Regions from separate parts of the Thermosediminibacter oceani DSM 16646 genome, predicted to be linked through region 2. Evidence: riboswitches for the same ligand, from Rfam matches in the RefSeq annotation. Region 2 holds a riboswitch; each other region holds the start of a gene.
The links. Region 2 has a riboswitch for cobalamin ahead of TOCE_RS10070 (ECF transporter S component). Riboswitches for the same ligand answer to the same signal wherever they lie in the genome.
Positions count from the first base shown of each region.

Region 1: another riboswitch for cobalamin. It lies ahead of cobT (nicotinate-nucleotide--dimethylbenzimidazole phosphoribosyltransferase); the one in region 2 lies ahead of TOCE_RS10070 (ECF transporter S component).
Region 3: another riboswitch for cobalamin. It lies ahead of TOCE_RS07180 (ABC transporter substrate-binding protein); the one in region 2 lies ahead of TOCE_RS10070 (ECF transporter S component).

Region 1 covers NC_014377.1:146,935-154,350, reverse strand. The annotation lists gene brnQ (branched-chain amino acid transport system II carrier protein) at 1-371, shown strand, start outside; gene brnQ (branched-chain amino acid transport system II carrier protein) at 579-1,880, shown strand; cobalamin riboswitch at 2,249-2,424, shown strand; gene cobT (nicotinate-nucleotide--dimethylbenzimidazole phosphoribosyltransferase) at 2,509-3,564, shown strand; gene argH (argininosuccinate lyase) at 3,747-5,063, opposite strand; gene TOCE_RS00800 (argininosuccinate synthase) at 5,068-6,279, opposite strand; gene trxB (thioredoxin-disulfide reductase) at 6,515-7,416, opposite strand, start outside.
Region 2 covers NC_014377.1:2,019,609-2,027,024, reverse strand. The annotation lists gene spoIIID (sporulation transcriptional regulator SpoIIID) at 76-330, shown strand; gene mreB (rod shape-determining protein MreB) at 417-1,415, shown strand; gene flgF (flagellar basal-body rod protein FlgF) at 1,437-2,219, shown strand; gene flgG (flagellar basal-body rod protein FlgG) at 2,302-3,108, shown strand; gene TOCE_RS10090 (rod-binding protein) at 3,122-3,400, shown strand; gene fabZ (3-hydroxyacyl-ACP dehydratase FabZ) at 3,426-3,848, shown strand; gene TOCE_RS12000 (hypothetical protein) at 3,905-4,789, shown strand; gene TOCE_RS10075 (AIR synthase related protein) at 4,790-5,527, opposite strand; gene TOCE_RS10070 (ECF transporter S component) at 5,517-6,005, opposite strand; cobalamin riboswitch at 6,102-6,279, opposite strand; gene TOCE_RS11750 (sensor histidine kinase) at 6,318-7,416, opposite strand, start outside.
Region 3 covers NC_014377.1:1,389,173-1,396,588, forward strand. The annotation lists gene cobD (threonine-phosphate decarboxylase CobD) at 1-453, opposite strand, end outside; gene TOCE_RS07165 (GHMP family kinase ATP-binding protein) at 471-1,373, opposite strand; gene cobU (bifunctional adenosylcobinamide kinase/adenosylcobinamide-phosphate guanylyltransferase) at 1,402-1,959, opposite strand; gene TOCE_RS07175 (FecCD family ABC transporter permease) at 1,985-3,031, opposite strand; gene TOCE_RS07180 (ABC transporter substrate-binding protein) at 3,045-3,995, opposite strand; cobalamin riboswitch at 4,097-4,270, opposite strand; gene ptsP (phosphoenolpyruvate--protein phosphotransferase) at 4,324-6,051, opposite strand; gene TOCE_RS07190 (hypothetical protein) at 6,080-6,394, opposite strand; gene lpdA (dihydrolipoyl dehydrogenase) at 6,500-7,416, opposite strand, start outside.

The sequences.
Region 1 (7,416 bases), 410 kb from region 2:
CCATGGTAGTAATTATATCCCTCTTCAGCGCTTTTATGGGTGCTTTTGGAGTAGAAAAGATTATTAAATTCTCAGTCCCAATTCTGGTATCGGTATATCCGGTAGTCATAGTTTTAATCCTGATGAACGCCTTTGGTCCGTTTATTAAAAATAATCGTTGCTATGTATATGCAACCATTTTTACGTTGCTGATAAGTGTTGTTGATGGATTGTCAGCAGCCGGATTAAACGTTAATAAAATATATGAAGTTATGTATTATTTGCCTTTTGCCAAAGAAGGATTCGCCTGGGTATATACAGCAATTTTTGGAATTATGCTGGGCATGATGCATTCTGCTTTCAATAAGACATTGGAAAAAGAAAATAACTAATATGAGGTCTTTCCATCTATGGACGACAAAGTCAAGGGGCCGTGACTTTTTCCCGAACGGCCCTTTCTTAACTTCCCTTTTTCATACCTTATAAAACCCTGTCGACAAGTATTAAATTATGTTATAATATTGTCAACAAAAGATAATATTTTAAAATGACCTTTTAATGCTAAAAATTTTTTATATTTTTGCAGGAGGTGTCGGCCGATGAATAAAAAACTCCAAGACGTTATTGTAATTGGCTTTGCCCTTTTTGCTATGTTTTTCGGGGCAGGTAACCTGATCTTTCCGCCGTCTATAGGTTTTCAATTGAGCAGCAAATGGTTTTTGGGATTGTTAGGATTTATGCTCACCGGTATAGGCCTTCCACTCTTAGGTATTATTACAGTGGCCCTAAACGAAGGAAGTTTTGATAATTTTGCCGGCAAAGCAGGCAAAACTTTCGCAAATGCATTGAACTTTGCTATTGTTTTATGCATCGGACCTCTTCTTGCAATACCGAGGACGGGAGCAACTACGTATGAAATGGGTATAGCACCGATTATGCCGGATTTCAACATATTGCTGGCATGTTTAATCTATTTTGCAATAAACATATATTTTACTATTAACCGATCTAAGGTAATAGATTATATAGGTAAAATATTAACCCCTACTCTACTTATAATGCTCGCTATAATCATAATCAAAGGAATAATAGACCCCATAGGCGGATTTACTGCTTCTAAAATACCGAATGCTTTTGGTAGATCCTTTATGGAAGGCTATCAAACAATGGATGCCCTCGGTTCTATAATTCTTGCAGGAATCATAGTAAATGCAGTAAGAGAAAAAGGATATGATAAGCCAGGGGATCAGATCAAATTAACAATTCTTTCCGGACTAATAGCTGCCCTTGGGTTACTTTTCGTATACGGCGGTCTTATGTATCTCGGGGCTACTGCTTCGACCCTCTTTGATGGAGAAATAGGAAAGACAGCGTTATTAATTTCCATAGTCGAAAAGGAATTCGGGAGTTTCGGCAAAGTCGCTCTCGGGCTTGCAGTCTCTCTTGCATGCATGACCACATCGGTAGGTTTAACGGCAACTGCCGCCGAATATTTCAGCCGCTTGACAAAAAACAGGATTAGCTATAAGACCATGGTAGTAATTATATCCCTCTTCAGCGCTTTTATGGGTGCTTTTGGAGTAGAAAAGATTATTAAATTCTCAGTCCCGATTCTGGTATCGGTATATCCGGTAGTCATAGTTTTAATCCTGATGAACGCCTTCGGTTCGTTTATTAAAAATAATCGTTGTTATGTATATGCAACCATTTTTACGTTGCTGATAAGTGTTGTTGATGGATTGTCAGCAGCCGGATTAAACGTTAATAAAATATATGAAGTTATGTATTATTTGCCTTTTGCCAAAGAAGGATTCGCCTGGGTATATACAGCAATTTTTGGAATTATGTTAGGCATGATGCATTCTGCTTTCAACAAGACATTGGAAAAAGAAAATAACTAATATGAGGTCTGATTTGGCATATGGAGGACAAAGTCAATGACATAATAATAGAATTTATAGAGGTGAATATTCAACCAAAGTTCATCATACCGAAGAAAATATATCGCTGGCTTACGGAAACTTTCGGGGTAAAAGTAATTTATATAATCTTTTCCATTATATTGTTGGTAATATCCTATTGCGGAATAGTATCTTTACTAAAAAGAAAATACGATGTATTTCTGATGATTATTATTGCATTTTTCATAGTATTGGGTTTTATGCTTACACTGCTCGGATGGTAGGTTTTCTATCCTTTGTCGTTAAGGAATGTAATATTGATTTATTTAAAATATTCTATTATAATATTATTAACTGAAAAGTAAAACTGAATACTCAGCGGACAGGTGCCCGTATAAGGGAGAATAGGGAATCAGGTGAAAGTCCTGAGCGGTCCCGCCACTGTGAGGGGGATATTACCTTATATAATGCCACTGGGAAACCGGGAAGGCGTAAGGTAAAGATGAACCCGAGCCAGGAGACCTGCCTGTCTTGCTTTTGCTTTCGGGATGATGGTAAAGTCCCTAGCTGTGTTTTTACGCAGTTAGGGACTTTTTTAATTAATAATCCTTAAAAGGGGGTTTTTACAATGAAACTTTTAGAAGAGGCCTTAAAAAACATAGGTGATCTGGATGAAATTTCAATGAAAAAAGCCAAAGAACGCCTGGACAACCTCACCAAACCTCGGGGTAGTCTCGGAATTCTAGAGGATTTAGCCGTAAAAATGGCAGGCATAAAAAGAGAACTCTACCCGAAAATAAAAAACAAAGTAATAACAATCATGGCGGGAGACCATGGCGTCGTAGAGGAAGGCGTAAGCGCTTTTCCCCAGGAAGTTACTCCCCAAATGATATTAAATTTTCTTTCCGGTGGAGCGGGAATAAATGTTCTTGCCCGCCACGCCGGGGCCAAAATAGTATGCGTGGATGTGGGCACCGCTGCCGATGTTTTTCATCCCGATTTGATAATAAAAAAAGTAAGGCGGGGAACGGACAACATCTCACGGGGACCCGCGATGACCAGGGAGGAAGCAATAAAGGCAATAGAGGTTGGCATTGAAACGGCATGGAACGAAATAGACAAAGGTGCCGATATTTTAGGCACCGGTGATATGGGTATAGGCAACACTACCCCGAGCAGCGCAATTTTAGCCGTATATTCCGATGAACCTCTGGAAAAATTGGTCGGCAGGGGAACGGGAATTAATGACGAAAGGCTGAAATTAAAAATCAAGGCTATAAATAGGGCTCTTGAGATAAACCAACCGGACCCCAATGACCCTATAGGAGTCCTCTCCAAGGTAGGCGGGTTGGAAATAGGGGCCATAGCCGGATGCATCCTCGGAGCCGCATCACGCAGAATACCGGTAGTTATCGATGGCTTTATATCGACGGCTGGCGCAATTATAGCAGCCAAAATCGAGCCCCTCTGTACCAATTATATGATCGCATCCCATTCTTCGGAGGAGCCGGGCCATAAAACCATGTTAAAGCTCCTGGGGCTCGAGCCGATGCTCTCCATGAGAATGAGGTTAGGAGAAGGCACGGGAGCGGCTTTAGCTTTTAACCTTGTCGAAGCAGCATTAAAAATAATCAGCGAAATGGCAACCTTCGATGAAGCGGGTGTATCCGGACAATTAGAATAAAAATTATAAGAACACCCCGAACAGGGAACATATGGTATTTGCCTTTGGTTCCGGGTTTGGGGTGTATACATTTTTAGTTTCAGTATTTTCGCTTCAATGATTTAATAAATTCTTCGACTTTGTTTTTATTTTCGGGTTGAAACTTAAAAGTTTTAGCTCACCTTGCCGGTGAGCTAAAAACCCTATAAAACTTTTTTATTTTTCACTTTTTCCGGATAGCGGGAAAGGTCCAGCACATCTTCATCAAAGAGCTTGGAAAAGTTCTTGAATTCCCGAAGGCTCAAATCACTCAGTTTCTTATTCTTCTTGATACAGTAGGAAACCATCTTCCCCACCACCTCGTGGGCTGCCCGAAAGGGCATGCCCTTTTTCACCAGGTATTCGGCGTAATAGGTGGCGTCGGAAAAGCTTTCTTCTACGGCTTTCTTCATGTTTTCCTTCTTGATCTTCATGGTGGAAAGCAATTTCGGCAGTACCTTAAGGCACCCAATCACGGTATCCGCCGTGTCGAAGAGCGGCTCTTTGTCCTCCTGCATATCCCGGTTGTATGAAAGCGGCAGGCCTTTCATCACGGTCAGGACCGACATCAGGTTGCCGAAGACCCGCCCCGCCTTCCCCCGGATGAGTTCCAGCACGTCGGGATTCTTTTTCTGCGGCATAATGCTGCTGCCGGTGGCGAAGGCGTCGTCCAGCTCTATAAAATCGAATTCGGAGGTGCTCCACAGGATCAGATCTTCGGCCATCCTGGAAAGGTGGACCATGAGTATTGCCGAACAGGATATGAATTCGATGACGAAATCCCTGTCGCTGACGGCATCTATTGTGTTTTCGTAAATTCTAGAAAACCCGAGAAGTTCCCCGGTGTATTCCCTGTCTATGGGGAGCGTGGTTCCGGCCAGGGCGCATGCCCCCAGGGGCATTATGTCGGCGCCCTTTAACGCTTTCGAAAAGCGCTCCTTATCCCTCCGGAGCATGTAATAATAGGCTTTTAAGTGCCGGGAAAGGGTCACCGGCTGCGCCCTCTGGAGATGGGTGTATCCGGGCATGACCGCATCACGGTTTTCCGCAGCCAGTTTCCGGAGTACTTTCATGAGTTCGTCGATTTTTCCGACGACCTCCGCAATCTTCTCCTTTACGTAAAGGTGTAGGTCCAGAGCCACCTGGTCGTTGCGGCTGCGGGCCGTATGGAGCTTGCCAGCTACCGGGCCTATTTTCTCAAAGAGCCGGCTTTCCACATGCATGTGTATGTCTTCCAGTTCGCAGGTGAAGGGGAATTCGCCCCGTTCTATTTCAAGCTTGATCTCCAGGAGCCCCTTTATGATCTCGGCGGCCTCTTCTTTCGGGATTATGCCGGCTCTTGCCAGCATCCTGGCGTGGGCCATACTGCCTTTTATATCCTGTTCGTAAAGTCTCTTATCAAAATCTATCGATGCGGTGAATTTTTCAACCAGATCGTCGGTTTCCTTCTCAAACCTTCCGCCCCATAGTTTTTTGCTCATGCGATTATCCCTCCGTTTGAGGCTCGTTTTTCTTATTGACCCGGGCGTAAACCTTTGTGGAAAGCCCCCACAGAGTTATGAACCCCATGGCCGCCCTGTGCTCGAACAGGTCCTCCTCGGAGTACGTGGCAAGTTTTATATCGTACAGCGAACGGGACGATTTCCTGCCCACCACCATGGCGCTGCCTTTGAAAAGCTTCACCTTAACAGTGCCGCTGACGACCTTCTGGGTTTCATCTATAAAAGCATCCAGGGCTTCCTTCAGTGGCGAATACCAGAGGCCGTTGTATATCAGCTCGGCGTATTTCCGCTCGACGCCGTACTTGAAGTGCAGCACCTCTCTCGGTAGGGTCAGGCTTTCAAGATTCCTGTGGGCGTTTATGAGTAGCAGGGATGCGGGGCATTCGTAAACTTCCCTGGACTTTATGCCTACAAGGCGGTTTTCCACGTGGTCTATCCGCCCGAAACCGTTATTGCCGGCGATCTTATTAAGCTCCTGCACCAGTTCCACCGGTGCCATTTCTTTTCCATTCAGAGCTACGGGCACGCCCTTTTCGAAGGTTATCTCAACGTAAGTGGGCTCATCCGGGGTTTTTTCCGGCGACACGGTCCACTGGAAGACCTCTTCCGGCGGCTCCACCCACGGGTCTTCCAGGACGCCACATTCTATACTCCTTCCCCAGAGATTCTGGTCTATGCTGAACGGGTTTTGCCTGCCGACGGGCACCGGGATGCCGTTATTTACTGCGTACTCTATTTCTTCTTCCCTGGACATGGGCCATTCCCTTACCGGAGCGATTACCTTCAGGTCCGGTGCCAGCGCCGCCACCGACACGTCAAATCTGACCTGGTCGTTGCCCTTTCCGGTACAGCCGTGGGCCACCGCAAAGGCCCCTTCACGCCTTGCCACATCCACCAGGAGCTTTGAGATGAGCGGCCTGGAAAGGGCTGCGCTCAGGGGGTAAACCCCTTCGTAAAGGGCGTTGGCCTTCAGGGCGAAAAATGCGTAATTTTTAATAAACTCTTCCTTTGCGTCCACCACATAACACTTTATCGCTCCAACTCTCTCAGCCTTATTTTTTATAAACTCCAGGTCCTTGCCCTCTCCCAGGTCTGCGCAGAGGGCCACCACATCACAGTTGTAATTTTCTTTTAGCCATTTTATGGCAACCGAAGTGTCGAGTCCACCCGAATAGGCGAGCACCACCTTCTTCACGATATCATCTCCCCGCTGAGAAATTTTTTATAATTATACATCATTATGTATATATATTCAACCGGTGTTATAAAAATAAATACACTGAGTGTGATTTTTTTATTATCCTGCAAGAGGAGGCGGCACTTCAAGTAGCTCACATTTGGAAATAACCCATCACACAGATTATACGTTGGGCAAAATACAATAAAAAAGGACCTCGCATAAACCGCGAAGGCCCTTTTTTCAAAGGCATTTATCTCATCTGGTGCTCTTCCAGATACTTTTCGGCTGAAACTGCCGCAATGGCTCCGTCGGCAACGGCTGTTACAACCTGGCGCAGGGATTTTTCCCTTATATCCCCTGCGGCAAAAAGTCCCGGTACGTTTGTTGCCATGTTTTCATCGGTTACTATGTAACCCCGTTCGTTCAGCTGTACCAGGTCCTTCACTATGGCGGTGTTGGGATCCCACCCGATTGCTACGAAGATGCCGTCGACGGGGACCGAGGTTTTCTCTCCCGTTTTTACGTTTCTAACGACAACTTCCTCTACGGCGTCGCCGCCCTTTATCTCGTCGACCACGGAGTCCCATATGAACTTAATCTTCTCGTTTTTGAAGGCCCTTTCCTGGAGTATTTTGGTGGCCCGAAGTTCGTTCCTGCGGTGCACCACCGTGACGCTGGTGGCAAAGTGAGTGAGGTAGATGGCCTCCCCTATGGCGGTATCGCCACCGCCCACCACCATTACGGGCCTATCAGTATAGAAAGCGCCGTCGCAGGTGGCGCAGTAGGAGACTCCCCTGCCGGTGAACTCCTTCTCGCCTTTAACCCCGAGCTTCCTTGCTTCGGCACCCATGGCGAGGATGACGGTCTTAGCCTCCAAAGTCTCGGTTTTTAGCCGGATTAGGAATTTTTCTCCTACTTTTTCGATCTTCTCCACGTTTCCGTTCAAAAACTGTGCTCCAAAACGCTCGGCCTGTTTTTTCATGGCTTCGGTTAGTTCCGCCCCGCCTATGCCCTCGGGAAAGCCGGGGTAGTTCTCGATAATGTCGGTAATTGCAGCCTGCCCGCCGGGATACATTTTTTCGATCATCACCGTGGAAAGCCTGGCGCGGGCGCCGTAAATCGCTGCCGAAAGCCCCGCCGGCCCGGCTCCGA
Region 2 (7,416 bases):
TGCTTTATTTTTTTCTTCTAATAACGCAAATAGCGACATATATATTTAGTAAAAACGGGCTGAGGGGGAGTACATGTGAGGGATTACATGAGGGAAAGGATTCTAGAAATTGCGGCGTATATAATCGAAACCAAGGCCACCGTAAGGCAGGCCGCTAAAATATTCGGTGTCAGCAAGAGCACGGTGCATAAGGACATGACCGAAAGACTTCCGGAGATAAACCCCGAAAAGGCGAAATTAGTAAAGGAGGTGCTGGAATTCAATAAGGCTGAAAGGCACATCAGGGGAGGAAGGGCTACCAGGAGGAAGTATCTAAATATTAACAAATAATTAGTGAAAAAGAAGGAATTTCTGTATAAATGTAGAAATTATACTAAAATATCTGCTAAGTTTTGACAGGAGGTTACATAAATTTCATGGATATTGGTATAGACCTGGGAACAGCATCCATACTGGTGTACGTGCGGGGGAAGGGCATCGTCCTCCAGGAACCTTCTGTGGTAGCTTTGGACAAGGATACGGGCGAAGTACTGGCTGTCGGGGAACAGGCAAGAAAGATGATCGGCAGGACTCCCGGCAATATTGTGGCCATAAGGCCCCTGCGGGCGGGAGTAATTGCCGATTATACTGTAACGGAGCTGATGCTCAAGCATTTTCTGAAAAAGGTCATCCAGCGGAAACTGTTCCGCCCCAGGGTTATGGTGTGCGTGCCAGCGGTGATAACCGAAGTGGAAAAGAGGGCGGTTATCGAAGCAGCTACTGCTGCCGGAGCAAGGCAGACCTTTCTCATCGAGGAGCCTATAGCGGCGGCGATAGGGGCGGGTCTTGATATATCCAAACCGGTGGGCAGCATGGTCGTCGACATCGGCGGCGGGACCACCGACATCGCCGTACTTTCCTTAGGGGGCATCGTGTGCGGGACCTCCATCAGGGTAGCCGGGGATATGTTCGACGAAGCCATAGTGAAGTATGTAAAAAAGGAGTTTAATCTCGCTATCGGCGAGCGCACCGCCGAGGAAGTGAAAATCTCCTTAGCCACAGTATTTCCCGATGCCGATTCATCGAAGTCTCTGGAGATCAGGGGCAGGAGCCTCATAAGCGGGCTCCCCCAGACCGTAACGATCACCGCCCGGCAGACGTGCGAAGCTCTACAGGAGCCTGTAGAAAGGATAATCGAGGCTATATTCAGCGTGCTGGAAAAGACGCCTCCGGAACTGGCGGCGGATATCAGCGAACGCGGAATAGTCATGACCGGAGGCGGTTCTCTGCTTAACGGTCTGGACAAGCTCATAGCTCAAAGGACCAACATGCCGGTTTACGTGGCGGAAGACGCCGTTTCATGTGTCGCCCTTGGGGCCGGCAAGGCGTTGGAATGCCTCGACATGCTGGGACCCAACGCTGTCTATAAAAAGTGAGCGGGGAGGTGATAAAGCGATATGATAAGGGGACTTTATACTTCCGCCTCGGGCATGCTGGCGGAGATGGCAAGGACCGATGTCATCTCTAACAACCTGGCAAACATAAACACCACGGGGTTTAAGAAGGACAGGGCCGTGTTCAGGGCTTTTCCGGAGATGAACATCCACCGCTATGACGACCCTCAGCCGGTAGGGGCCGGATTCGTAATCGATCCGGTGCCGTATATAGGCGTTCTCGGGACGGGCGCCGGGCTGGACGAAATCCGCGTGGATTTCACCCAGGGCCGGATAGAAATGACCTCCAACCCCCTGGACCTGGCCATAGAGGATACTGCCGCAGGAGAGACATCTTTTTTTGAAATCCAGACCCCGGCGGGGATCCGTTACACCAGGGACGGCAGTTTTACCATCAATGCTGATGGATTCCTGGTAACCCGGGAAGGTTATTACGTAATGGGCGAAAACGGCCCGATAAACTTGAGGAACGGCAGTAAGGTCGAGATAAATACCGAGGGAGAGGTGTATCTCGACGGCTTAATGGTGGACAGGCTCCGAATTGCGGCTTTTCCGGCGGGCTTGTCTTTAGAAAAACAGGGCGACAACCTTTACAGGGCTCAGGGCGTGCCTTTACCGGCCAATGCGCGGATAATTCAGGGGGCCCTGGAGCGTGCCAACGTAAACGCCGTTTCCGAGATGGTAAACCTCATATCGGCCTTCAGGGCGTACGAAGCAAACCAGAGAATGGTGAGAGCCCACGATGACACGCTGGCCGGTGCTGTAAACGAAATCGCGAAGATATAAAATAATAGGGCCGGACTGCATTGCAGGGGCCCTCCGCTGCTGAACGACCGAGGCAGCTAGATTAAATAGGGAGGGATTTGTCATGATGCGAGCGCTCTGGAGCGCGAGCTCGGGTATGCTTGCCCAGCAGCTCAACGTCGACGTGATTTCAAATAACCTGGCAAACGTAAACACCACCGGCTACAAGAAAAGCAGGGTGGAGTTTAAAGATCTGCTATACGAAACTTTACGGAGGCCCGACGTTTTTCAACCCGGACAGGGAAATCCGGTGGGACTGCAGGTGGGACACGGTGTAAGGCCCGCCTCGACTACCCGCTTTTTTACCGAGGGCAACCTCCAGCAGACTGGAAACACCTTCGATCTGGCCATCGAGGGAGAAGGTTTCTTCGTGGTGGAAAGGCCCGACGGAAGCAGGGCTTTTACCAGGGATGGATCCTTTAAAGTATCCATAGACGGTGACGACAGGTACCTGGTCACGTCGGAAGGGTATTACGTGCTCGACACCGATGAGGATTACATATCGATACCCGAAGACCTTACGGATATAAACATATCGGCCAACGGCACCATTACGGGCCGCGATGCGGACGGTAATATTGAGGAAATCGGAACTATCGCACTGGCCAGGTTTTTAAACCCCGAAGGCCTGCTGGCCGTGGGGAACAACCTTTTTGAGCAGACGGCCGCATCGGGAGAATACCAGCTGAAAGAGGACCCAAACGAACCCGGATTCGGCACCATACTGCAGGGCTTCCTGGAGATGTCCAACGTGCAGGTTGTGGATGAGATGGTGAATCTAATCGTAGCCCAGAGGGCTTATGAAATAAATACTAAGGCCATCCAGACCGCCGACGAAATGCTGGGCCAAGCCAATAATCTTAGGAGATAGGAGGCCTTGAGGCTTGAAAGTTGAACCTTTAAACTCCGCCGCTATGTCCGTTGAAGCCGAAAGACAGAAAGCCGAACTGAAAAAGGCGTGCAAACAATTCGAGGCAATCTTTTTGAGATACCTCTTAAAAGAGATGCGACAAACCGTGCCGAAGACGGGATTTTTTGAACAGGGCTTGGCCTTCGATATAGTTCAGTCCATGCATGATGATGCCCTGGCCGAGCAACTTTCCGGGAATAACGGGATAGGAATTGCGGAACAATTGTACAGGCAGCTCTCCAAATACGTATAACAACGGCAAGTAACGGAGGTTTTTTATGCTGGGAGTCGAAGAAATTCAAAAGATAATACCCCACAGATATCCCTTTTTGCTGGTGGACAGGATCCTTGAAATGGAGCCCGGCAGGAAAGCCGTCGGGGTTAAAAATGTAACCGCCAACGAGCACTTTTTTGCCGGGCATTTCCCCGGTAGGCCCATCATGCCGGGAGTGCTAATAGTAGAAGCTCTGGCTCAGGTGGGCGCCTGCGCCATACTGAGCGCCGAAGAGAACAAAGGGAAACTCGCGCTGTTTGCCGGTATCGACGGCATGAGGTTTAAAAGACAGGTGGTACCGGGGGATGTACTCACCCTGGAAGTGGAGATAATAAAGCTCAAGGGCCCCGTAGGCAAGGGAAAGGCAAGAGCCACCGTCAACGGTGAAACCGCCGCCGAAGGGGAGCTCATGTTCGCCCTGGTTTAAATAAAAAAGGCAAAGACCGGGAAAAATACTCTTAAGGTGAAAGAGGTGGTTTGGACGTGAAACACCCCAGAACCTTAAGAGTATTTTTATTGCTCCTCTTGCTGTGCCTGGCCTTAGCGGCTGGCTGCTCCAGAGGGTCCGCCAGGTCTTCCCCTGAGAGCTCAGGTCAGGATAAAAAGGGGATGTTCGCGCTAAAAAACCTGGAGGAAGATGTAGAAAAACTCATCAAAGAGTTTGAAAAAGATTACCTGGCCATCCAGGCCCCACCGGGAGGAACTCAAGGAGGTTCCGGAGGTCAGAGCGGCCAGGGAGAACAGAAAGGCGGTAGCCAAGAGGGAGGACAGCAAAGGCAGGGCAGCCAGGGAGGCCAGCAGGGGTGCGGGCAGCAGGAGGGGAGTCAGCAACAGGGAGGCAGCCAGCAAAAGCCCGACTGGTCTAAATACGAAAAGATGGTATTTCTCATCCATTCCCATTGGAACGAATTCCGGGAAGAAGCACTGAAAAAAGGGGCGGGAATGGAGATGATCACTGCCTTTAACGGCAAACTGAACGAACTGACCCAAATGCTTACAAGGCAGGACCTTTACGGCGGCCTGCTGGCAGCCAACGACCTTTACGATAGAACCGTGGCTTTCGGAAGGCTGTTTCAGGGCGGACCGGCGATGGGTGCAAAAAGAACATTGTATTACACAAGGGATGCGGCGTACAGGGCTCTAAACAATCAGGGTCAGGAAGCGGCAGCCTCGATGAGCAAAGCCCTGCAGGAGTGGGAAACGGGCAAATCGCAGTTGAAAGACACCATGGTGGCCAGCAAGGTCGAATTCTCGCTGAAGGAGCTGTCCGAAGCTATTGATGCAAAGGATCCCAACCTCATCAAGATGAAGTACCAGATAGCCGAAAAAAATATAAAGGAGGCGGAAAAAAGCGTACAGCAAAAGTAATCAGAGGAGAGCCCCCAGCCGGAAAACCGGGGTGGGGCCCTTTATTTCCGGCGCCTTAGGCGCGGTAAAAACGACACACGTAGCAGGTCCCGCCGATTTTTCCGTATTTACGGGTAAACGAGCCTCCCACTGCACCGAAAGCCCAGACACCCGCGCCAGGTGTTCCACCTCACCTTTGATCCCTCTTGAGCCCACCGGAATTATATCGTGCACTTCCGAAAGGCCTAAAAGCCGCTTCACAGCACCGGTATCGGCTATTTCGGGGTCATCGAGGCTGACCTCGTTTCCCACCTTCGGAACGCCGAGGCAGTAAATCCCGTCCCCCGATTTTGTCCTCCCCATGCGCAGCCCCTTTTCTTTAACGAGGCCGACGGCAGTTACGCCCAGCCCGGTCTGGCAGGTAGGGATGTTCTTTTCGGTGCTGATGGTGACGGGTATATTAAGGCAGGACGCGGAAAGTTCGTCGGTGATGCCCTTCAGCAGCCCTTCGCCCGTTGGCGACGGTTCGCTGCATATAGTTGCGGTGACGGCCAGGGGGTCCGCACCTATTGCCAGCAGTTCCATCAGCGCCACACGGCAGGTGAACCTGCCGGTGATGTAAGGCGGCACCTTCACCACATCCCTTTCCTTCTCCCCGATGCCTCCCGCGGAATCGCAGGCAACGGCAAGATATATCCCGGGCTGAATCTCCACCAGGGCCACGTCCCTATTCGGTGCGGCTGCGTTTTTATAGGGCATTGTATTCACCCTTTGACCGCCGTATAATAGAGTAAAGCACTGCGGAGGCAGCCACGTTCAGCGCTGAAACTACTATGAGGTAAAGCACCATCGCTGCGAAAAAGCCGGTCCCAAGGAAAGGGATTAAACTTGCCGGCGCCAGGATACCATTCATCAGCCAGGCGACGACCACCGCAAGTATAAGGTTCTTTTGGCCCACGAGACCGAATACCCAAGCGAAAAATGCCATTTCCGCCGCTACTAAAAGGTGTATCGGCATCGACAGCGGAAAGCCCACGTTCATGCTGGTGAATATATGCCCCAGAGCGGCGGTCATGGCTCCGTAACCGGGACCGAGAAAGAGAGCGGCCATGTATCCCGGTGCCGAGTCGAAGGCCACGGTTCCCGTGGGGCTGGGCACCTTTATGGCGGCCCCTACGAAGCTAAGGGCTATAAACATGGCGGTTAAGGTTAGATTTTTTGTTTTTTGATTGATCATGGATAATACCTCCTGTCCGGAATTATGAGTTAACTGGTAAACAAAAAAGTCCACAGTCTAATTTACAAATTAGACCGTGGACTTTACCATCATCCCCGGACACTACCTTTCAAGGCAGGTCTCCTGGCTCCGGTTCATCGCCGCCTTATGCCTTCCCGGTTTCCCAGTGGCATCTTATAAGGCGGCTTCCCGTTACAGTGGCGGGACCGCGCCGGACTTTCACCGGACTTCCCTATTCTCCCCAAAAAGGGGCACCTTGAAGGTTTCAAATTTCCAGTTTTAAAATAATTATAAAACTTGTGAAGATGATTGTCAAGTTGCTGAAGGTATGAAAAAGCTGAAAACCGAACCCTCGCCTTCGCGGCTCTCCACCCAGATCCTGCCGCCATGGGCTTCCACCAGTCCTTTGGTGATGGCAAGACCCAATCCCGTACCCCCGGTCTTGCGGGAGCGGGATTTTTCTGCCCTGTAGAACCTCTCGAAAATGTAAGGCAGGTCTTCTTTTTTTATACCGCTGCCGGTGTCTTGTACCTTGAAAACTACCCCTCCTTCGGCCTTCTCTGCGGAGAGTTCTATCCTGCCGGAAGACGTGTGCTTCAGGGCATTGGACAGCAGGTTAGTTATTATCTGCACGAGACGGGTCGGGTCCGCGTATACGGCCGGCAGGTTCCGCGGGAAGTTGATGTCGAACCGTATACCTTTAGCCTCTGCCTCAGCTTTGAAATGGATGAATTTACCCGCAAGTTCAGCGGGGAAGATCTTGATTCTATTCAATTCCAGCTTGCCTGCCTCGACGAGGCTTAAGTCCGACAGGTCTTTAATGAGGCGGGTCATCCGCGAGACCTCTTCTTGCAAGGATAGCATCAGGGCCGGCGTGGGTTCCAGCACTCCTTCCTGGATGGACTCAAGGGTGCCCTGAATTATGGCTATGGGGGTCCTTAGTTCGTGGGCTATGTCCGCAGTCAGGTTCCTGCGCAGTTCCTCGCTTTTTCTTATTTTTTCGGCCATGGCGTTGAAGTCCTCGGCAAGACTGGACAGCTCGTCTCCGGTTTCCAGCGTGATCTTTACGTCTCTTTCGCCCTTGGAAAAGCGCTTTACGGCTGCTGAAAGCTGTTTTATCGGTTCCGTCAATCGCCTGGAGACCAGCGCTCCTATTAAGAGGGCCAGGCCGAGGCCGAAGGCCACTGAAAAGAGGGAATAGGAGGACAAAGTCCTGTAGAAAACGAATTCCAGGCTTCTCTCGGCGGGCTTAAGGGGGGATCTCACGGTGACGAAGCCCACGATTTCACCTCCGGAATGCACCGGTGCCGTGATGCTGGCGGTGCGTGCCTGCCCGTTGAAGCCGCGCGTGGATGCTACTACCCTGCCGGATGCATCGGTTACTATTATATCGTTCTGCATTAAAAATATC
Region 3 (7,416 bases), 630 kb from region 2:
TATCACCAGCGCGCCGGGGCATATCCTGTCTTTTATAGATTCGATAAAATCATAGTCCCAGCAAAAATCATTTTTTGTCATATCCACCAGTTCGGTTTCTATCCGCCTGTTTCGGGATGCAAACGCGTATTCTGTAAACGTCGGCGATGGAATAATCACCTTTGACGGTCTCAGGGCTTCCAGGGTTAGATTTATCAATTCCACGGAACCGTTACCGGGAAGGATGTTTTCGGGTTCTACACCGTAATAAATGGCGGCGGCTTCTCTGAGCTCTACCTGCCCCGGGTCGGGATAATGGACTATTTCATCAATTTTTTCCCATATAATTTGCCTTACTGAATTAGGAAAACCGAGGGGATTGATGTTGGCACTGAAGTCCAGTATCTCCCGTAGATCCAATTTAAACTTTTTACTCACCTCATAAACATTGCCGCCATGGCTTCTCTTTTCCACTTTTTCACCCCCCAGTTTCATAAAATCCGCGGCCCGGAGTTGTCAATAGCGGTTTTTATAACCCTGTATTCTTTTCCGAAGCCGACCATGATTCGCCTCAAGCCTTCAAAAAAACTGCTTTCTGGAGTACGACCCTTTTCGAAAAATACTCCTACCGCCGACCCGCTGTGGGCTACATTAACGCCGACGGCCCCGCACTTCAGACTCAAGTTTATGATATGCTCCAGATGAGGCTTGTAAAGGATCTCCTGGTGAGCTATAGCGCTTTTTATCATAGCCCTTCCCAACAGCCCGATATCCTTTTTTCTAAAAGCCTCTCGAGTCATGTATAAAGCCTCTTCCACCATATTTTCTTTTTTCCTGTTCAATTCTTCCAAATCCCGCCGGCTGTTAAACGACTCAGTATCCACTACTTCTTCCGGATCGATTATGTAAACGTTCATATCGGGCAATTCTCCCAGGCTCTCCCTCCAGGTTCCGTGCAGGTGGTCGAAAATTACAGACCCTCTGTACATTACTCCATCGCTCGGCTCTATGGACAGAGCAATGTCTGCAATCAGATCGGGCGATATAGATTTAGCCAGCGCTCTGGCAGCGGCAAGGCACGCGGCGGTGATATCCGCCGTACTGGAGGATAGCCCCTTCCCCACCGGTATTTGAGATACGATGCGGATATCAAAATCGAGTTCGTGAAAACCAAAATAATCCAACAGCTTTCTTATAGCTTCGCGGGCTTTTTGCCAGTCCCCCGCTCCGTCGGTAGAATTTGCAGTATGTTTTTTTTCGCCAGAGCCCCGTATCAATTCTACCCTGACCGTTGAGTACAGGGATATCGGGCAGGTAATAAGAAAATTGCGGCCGCCTATAGCCCCCTGGACTATCTCGCCGCAGCTTGCGGGACAGCGGGCTTCGCCTACCAATTCTCTCCCTCCTGATAACTTGTGAGAATCACTTCAACTTCATAGGTATGCCCGAAACGAGAAAATATACCTCATCGGCTGCCGCCGCAAGCATCTGATTTATTTCACCGAGAAGGTCCCTGTAAATTCTTCCCAGCGGATACTCCGGCACCAGACCCATCCCTACTTCGTTGGACACGATAATCACTTTCTTTTCCAAAACCCTGGCGGCACTTATCGCGTTTTCAATCTCCTGAAGCAGAGCTTTCCTTAAAGACTCCTGCTGTTCTATTCCTTCGATTTCTGCAGAACAGATCCAATTGGATGTGAAAAGAGCCATACAATCTACGAGCACGGCATCGTATTTTGAAAAATCCGCATCCCCGCATATCTCACTTAAAACCTTGGATAGATGCAGGGGTTCTTCGATAGTCTTCCAGGTTTCGGGTCTTCTTTGCCTGTGTATGGATATTCGATGGGCCATTTCTTCATCCAGCGCCTGGGCGGTAGCTATGTAGACAACTCTAATCCCCGCCTCGCGGGCTAGTTTTTCTGCAAAACGGCTTTTCCCACTGCGGGCTCCTCCGGTGATAAAAACGATACTCAAGTTCGATCATCCCCCGATATCTACTTTACAGCCTGTAATCTCTTTGGTTTTTTTTCAAAAGCAGGTGTAGGAAAAACGGCCCACCAAAGAGGGCCGTTAGAATCCCCACGGGCAGCTCTGTAGGCGCTATAACGATCCTTGAAGCCGTATCGGCGAGCATCAGGTACAGCCCGCCGGCCAGGGCCGACATCGGATAGAGCTTACGGTGATCGGGGCCTACCAGCATTCTTATTATATGAGGGATAATGAGTCCCACGAAACCGATGATGCCGCACACTGCAACGGCGGAAGCGGTCAACAACGATCCGGCGGCTAGGCTCAATTTTTTAAGCAGTTCTACGTCGACCCCGGTGAAAAAGGCCGTGTCCTCGCCCAGCTGAAGTATGTTGAGCGACCTTAAATTCCACATGCCCAGGAGAAATCCCAGAATGCCGTAGGGAAGATTCATGTAAACCTCCTTCCATCCCTGAGAGGAAAAACTCCCAAGCATCCAGAAATAAATATGCTGGAGCTTTTGGCCGCTGAAATACATCAGAAAGGACACCACGGCGGAAATGAAACTGCTTATCGCGATACCGGCAAGCAGGAGGGTGTGAGAACTGGTCCTTCCGCCGATCCCGGCAATGACGTAGACGATGATTACAGTTAAGAAGGCCCCGAGGAAGGCAAAAGCGGGCACGGACCCCATGCCCATAACCTTCACTCCCTGAAACAGCAAAATGGCAAGGGATGCACCCAGTGAAGCACCGGCGGAAGCGCCGATAATATAAGGGTCGGCTAAAGGGTTGCGAAATATGCCCTGATAGATGACCCCGGCTGCGGAAAGTTCCGCTCCTATGAGAAAAGCCAGTATTATCCTCGGAAGCCGCAGGTTCAAAATTATTACTTCCTGAGAAGACGACCAGTCGGAAACCACTCCGGCACCGATACCGGGAATTTGACTCGCTATTATCTTTAAGATCTTTGACAGCGGTACGTTTACCGCTCCCGTTCCCAGCGATACGAAACTTGCGAGAAGTATCAATACCAGCAGCAGGGCGTATATTTTCGTAGTCTTGTTTTTTAGGTCCATCCTATAACCACCGTCAATCTTTAAAAATTTCGGGGTGAATTATCTTAGCAAGCTGCTCCAGACCGTCGACGAGCCTTGGGGTGGGGAGCTGGAGTATGTCTTCATCCACGTAAAAAACTTTGCCTTCTTTGACGGCTTTTATATTTTTCCAACCGGGGCGGTTACTTATATCTTGTTCTGATGATTGACCGTTATTGCCATGATAGGAATATATAATTATATCCGGATTTTTAGCGATTACCATTTCCTGGCTGTACTCGGGATATTCTTTCTCCGCATCAGCGGCAATATTCCGCCCCCCGGCTTTCTCTATAAGATCGTGCACGAAAGTTCCGGGCCCTGCAGTTGTGATGGGCGAATGCCATAGTTCGTAAAAGACTTGAGGCCTTTTATCGGTAGGGATTGAAGAGACCCGGTCCTCAACGGCTTTTATTCTATTTTTAAGACCGGACACCAGTTCCTCGGCCTGCTGGACCTTGTTCGTCGCTCTTCCGATAAGCTCTATGGCGCCAAAGATCTCGTCGATGTTCTTAGGATTTAGAACAATTACCGGGATGTTTAGTTCTTCCAGTTTTGTTACCGGTTTTTCATGCATGCTGGTAGCGATAACCAGGTCGGGTTTGAGTGATATAACCTTTTCCATATTCGGGTCGGCAAAACCGCCTATTTTTTCCTTTTTCTTTGCCTCTTCGGGATAATCACAGTAATCGGTAACGCCAACGACTTTATCGCCTAAGCTCAGGGCAAAAAGGATTTCGGTATTGCTCGGAGCGAGCGACACGATTCGTTCCGGTTCCTTTTCAATGACAACCTCTCTTCCCATCTGGTCCTTTATTTTTACCGGGTATGTATTTTGGTCGTTATGATTGGGGTCCGCTTGGTTTTTCGCACCGCACGCGGTTAATGAAGCTAGTATCACCACAATGAGGATCGCGGGAATTATTCTTTTGAATTTTAGTTTCATTTTGAAACCTCCTTTTATTTTAAAAAAACTATAACCCAGCCTTCATCACTTAAGGCTGGGCAAACTACCTTCGTAAAGTACTCACCCCTTCCTCGAAGGCTTCGTACCGCGGCCGACGGGCAGGTCTCCTGGCTACCGGATCATCTTCCCTGCGCCTTCCCAGGATTTCTCCCAGTGGCTCAGCAGTTTATCCCCGGTTACAGTGGCGGGACCGCTCAGGATTTGCACCTGATTCCCTATTAAACCCCAAGGGTACCTGTCGGCGGTATAAACTTTTTTTTACTTTCTTATTAATATTATACTTTAAAATTTTAGCCTAGACAAGCTATTAATTTTCTTTTTCTTCAAGGACCTCATGCAGCATTTTCTTGATTTCATCGGCGCTTTCCATCTCAAGGGCTTTCGCTGCGATTTGCTTTGCCTGGTCGTACGTCAATGACCTTATTACTTTCTTAACCTGCGATATCGAAGTGGCGCTCATGGAAAATTCGTCAAGGCCCAGACCTAGCAGGATAGGAGCGGCGAGGGGGTCTCCCGCCATTTCTCCGCACATGCCCGTCCATTTTCCCGCCTTATGGGATGCGTCGATGACGTTTTTTATCAGCCTAAGCACGGCAGGGTGGAAGGGTTCGTAAAGGTGGGCTATTTTCTCGTTCATCCTGTCCACCGCAAGGGTGTACTGAATCAGATCATTGGTGCCTATGCTGAAGAAATCCACTTCCTTAGCAAGTATATCAGCGATAACGGCGGCCGAAGGAATCTCGACCATTATGCCGACTTCCAGGTTTTCATCGAACGGCACACCCTCCTGCCTGAGCTCGTTTTTAGCCTCTTCTAAAATCGCGTTAGCTTTTCTTATCTCATCAATACCCGATATCATAGGGTACATAATTTTGATATTACCGTAATGGCTGGCCCTTAGGATAGCCCTCAACTGGATTTTTAGGATGTGAGGTCTATCCAGGCACATCCGGATCGCACGCCATCCCAGGAAGGGGTTCAGTTCTTCCGGCATGTCAAGGCTGGGCAGCTTTTTATCTCCGCCGATGTCAAGGGTCCTTATTATAACAGGCCTGGGGTTCATCGCCTCGGCTACCTGTTTGTAAGCCTGGAATTGCTCCTCCTCATCGGGGAGGTTTTCCCTGTCCATATACAGAAATTCTGTCCGGTAAAGGCCTATACCCTCAGCTCCGTTTTCCAGCGCGCCCCTGACATCCTTCGGAGTTCCGATATTTGCTGAAAGTTCGACCCTTCTAGCACCGTCTCTGGTCTCAGCCGGAAGATCCCTTAGCTTTTTCAGTTCTTCCCTGTATCTGATGTAATCTAATCTCAGGGCATGATACCGCCGCAGGGTCTCCTCATCGGGGTTCACGTAGACAATGCCCTTGTTGCCGTCGATTATTACAGTATCACCGTCATTGACCTCTTTCGAAAGGAATCCCAGGCCGACGACAGCCGGTATCTCTAACGACCTTGCCATGATCGCCGTATGAGACGTTCTGCCTCCCATATCAGTCGCAAAGGCCTTCACCTTTTCTTTATCCATCTGGGCGGTATCAGAGGGAGTTAGATCCTTCGCAACCACAATTACATCTTCGCTTAAATCCGCAAGGGATTGGATCGGAACGCCCAGTATATTTTTTAAAATCCTGTCACCCACATCTTTTATATCTGCAGCCCGCTCCTTAAGATATTCGTCCTCCATGTTTTCAAACATGCCCACGTACTTTTCAACCACTTGGTGTACCGCGTTATCCGCGGTTATCCTCTCGCTTTTTATTTTCTCTCTTATCTCATCGAGAAAAATCGGATCGTCCAGTACCATGATGTGGGCCTCGAAAATCTGCGCTTTATCCGGTCCGAGCTCTTTTTCAGCCTTTTCCTTTACCCTCAGCAGCTGTTCTCTCGATTTTGCCAGCGCTCCCTCCAACCTGTCTATTTCTGCGGGTATATCATCTTCGGTGATACTAGTGACCCTTATGACTATCTCGCTCTCTTTGAGCACAAAAGCTTTTCCGATTTCGATACCTGGCGAAGCCGCGATGCCTTGATACATTTTACCCCTCCGTTTAATATATTTAATTTTAATCTTTTTTTAATATATCCTCTACTTCTTTGACAATCCTGTATGGCTTTGTAATTATCCTTATCGGCAGCGAAAGTATAAACTTGGTTATATCCTTTTCCAGTTCTCTAGTCATGCGGTAGGGTTTGGTGAGGATTCTCTCAATAAATTCGGCTGCATAATTTTCTAGGAGTTTTTCCCGCTTAATCTCGATTTCGTTCCCGCACTCTTCGCATTTAATACTTTTTAAGATTTTCCCCACGTAAGTGACCACGTGGGGCGTGTCCTTATTGCAATGAAGGCAAAAGAGTTCGGCCTCCATCTTAGAGGTCATGGGGCAACTCCTTCCCTCAGATTTTAATACTAAGCAGTTTTTTTATACTATACCTCGAAAATTAAAAAATATCAATATTGATTTCAATCACATCATTGATTTCAATCACATCTTGTGAATCGGCGTTCCCAAAAGGTCCATAGCAGCTTCCATAATGGTCTCGGACAGGGTCGGATGGGCATGAATGGTATCCGCCAGCTCTTGTGCGGTGCATTCAAGTCTTATAGCCAGCGCAGCTTCAGCGATTAACTCGGTGGCTCCCGGCCCTATAATGTGGACCCCCAGTATCTCGTTCCACCTGGAATCGGCGACAATTTTAACGAACCCGAGGCTTTCTCCCAATGTCAAAGCCCTTCCGCTGGCAACAAACGGAAACCTGCCTACCCTGATGTCATCCCCGTAAATTTCCCTTGCCTCCGACTCCGTCAGCCCTACATAGGCTATTTCGGGGTTTGTAAAAATACAGCTGGGTACTGCTCTGTAGTCCATTCTTTTATTTTCACCGAGGGCGTTGGAAGCTGCTACGATACCCTGATGAGCCGCCACATGAGCCAGCTGAAATTTCCCCGTAATATCCCCAACGGCATACACATTTTTCAGGCTGGTCCTCATAAAATCATCTACAATGACCCCGCTTTTGTCTAGGTCTATATTCAAATCCTCAAAAGCTTCCAGGTCCGGTTTCCTTCCGACGGCAACCAGCACCTTTTCCACTGCAATGGAACGGGGCCCGTCAGGCGTAATTATGTTCACTTTTAAAAGGTCTTTTTCCTTTTCGACGGACTCCACGCGGGTTCCGGTGAGGACCTTTATCCCTTTGCTTTGCAAAACCTTTTTGATTTCGGAGGAAATTTCTTCGTCTGCCCGGGGCAGTATCCGCGGAAGGAGTTCCACGACGGTTACGTTGGAACCAATGGAACCGTATATGCACGCCATTTCGACGCCTATTACTCCCCCGCCGATTACGAGCATTGAATCGGGTATTTTGCTTAAGGCGAGGGCTTCTTCACTGGTGATAACAC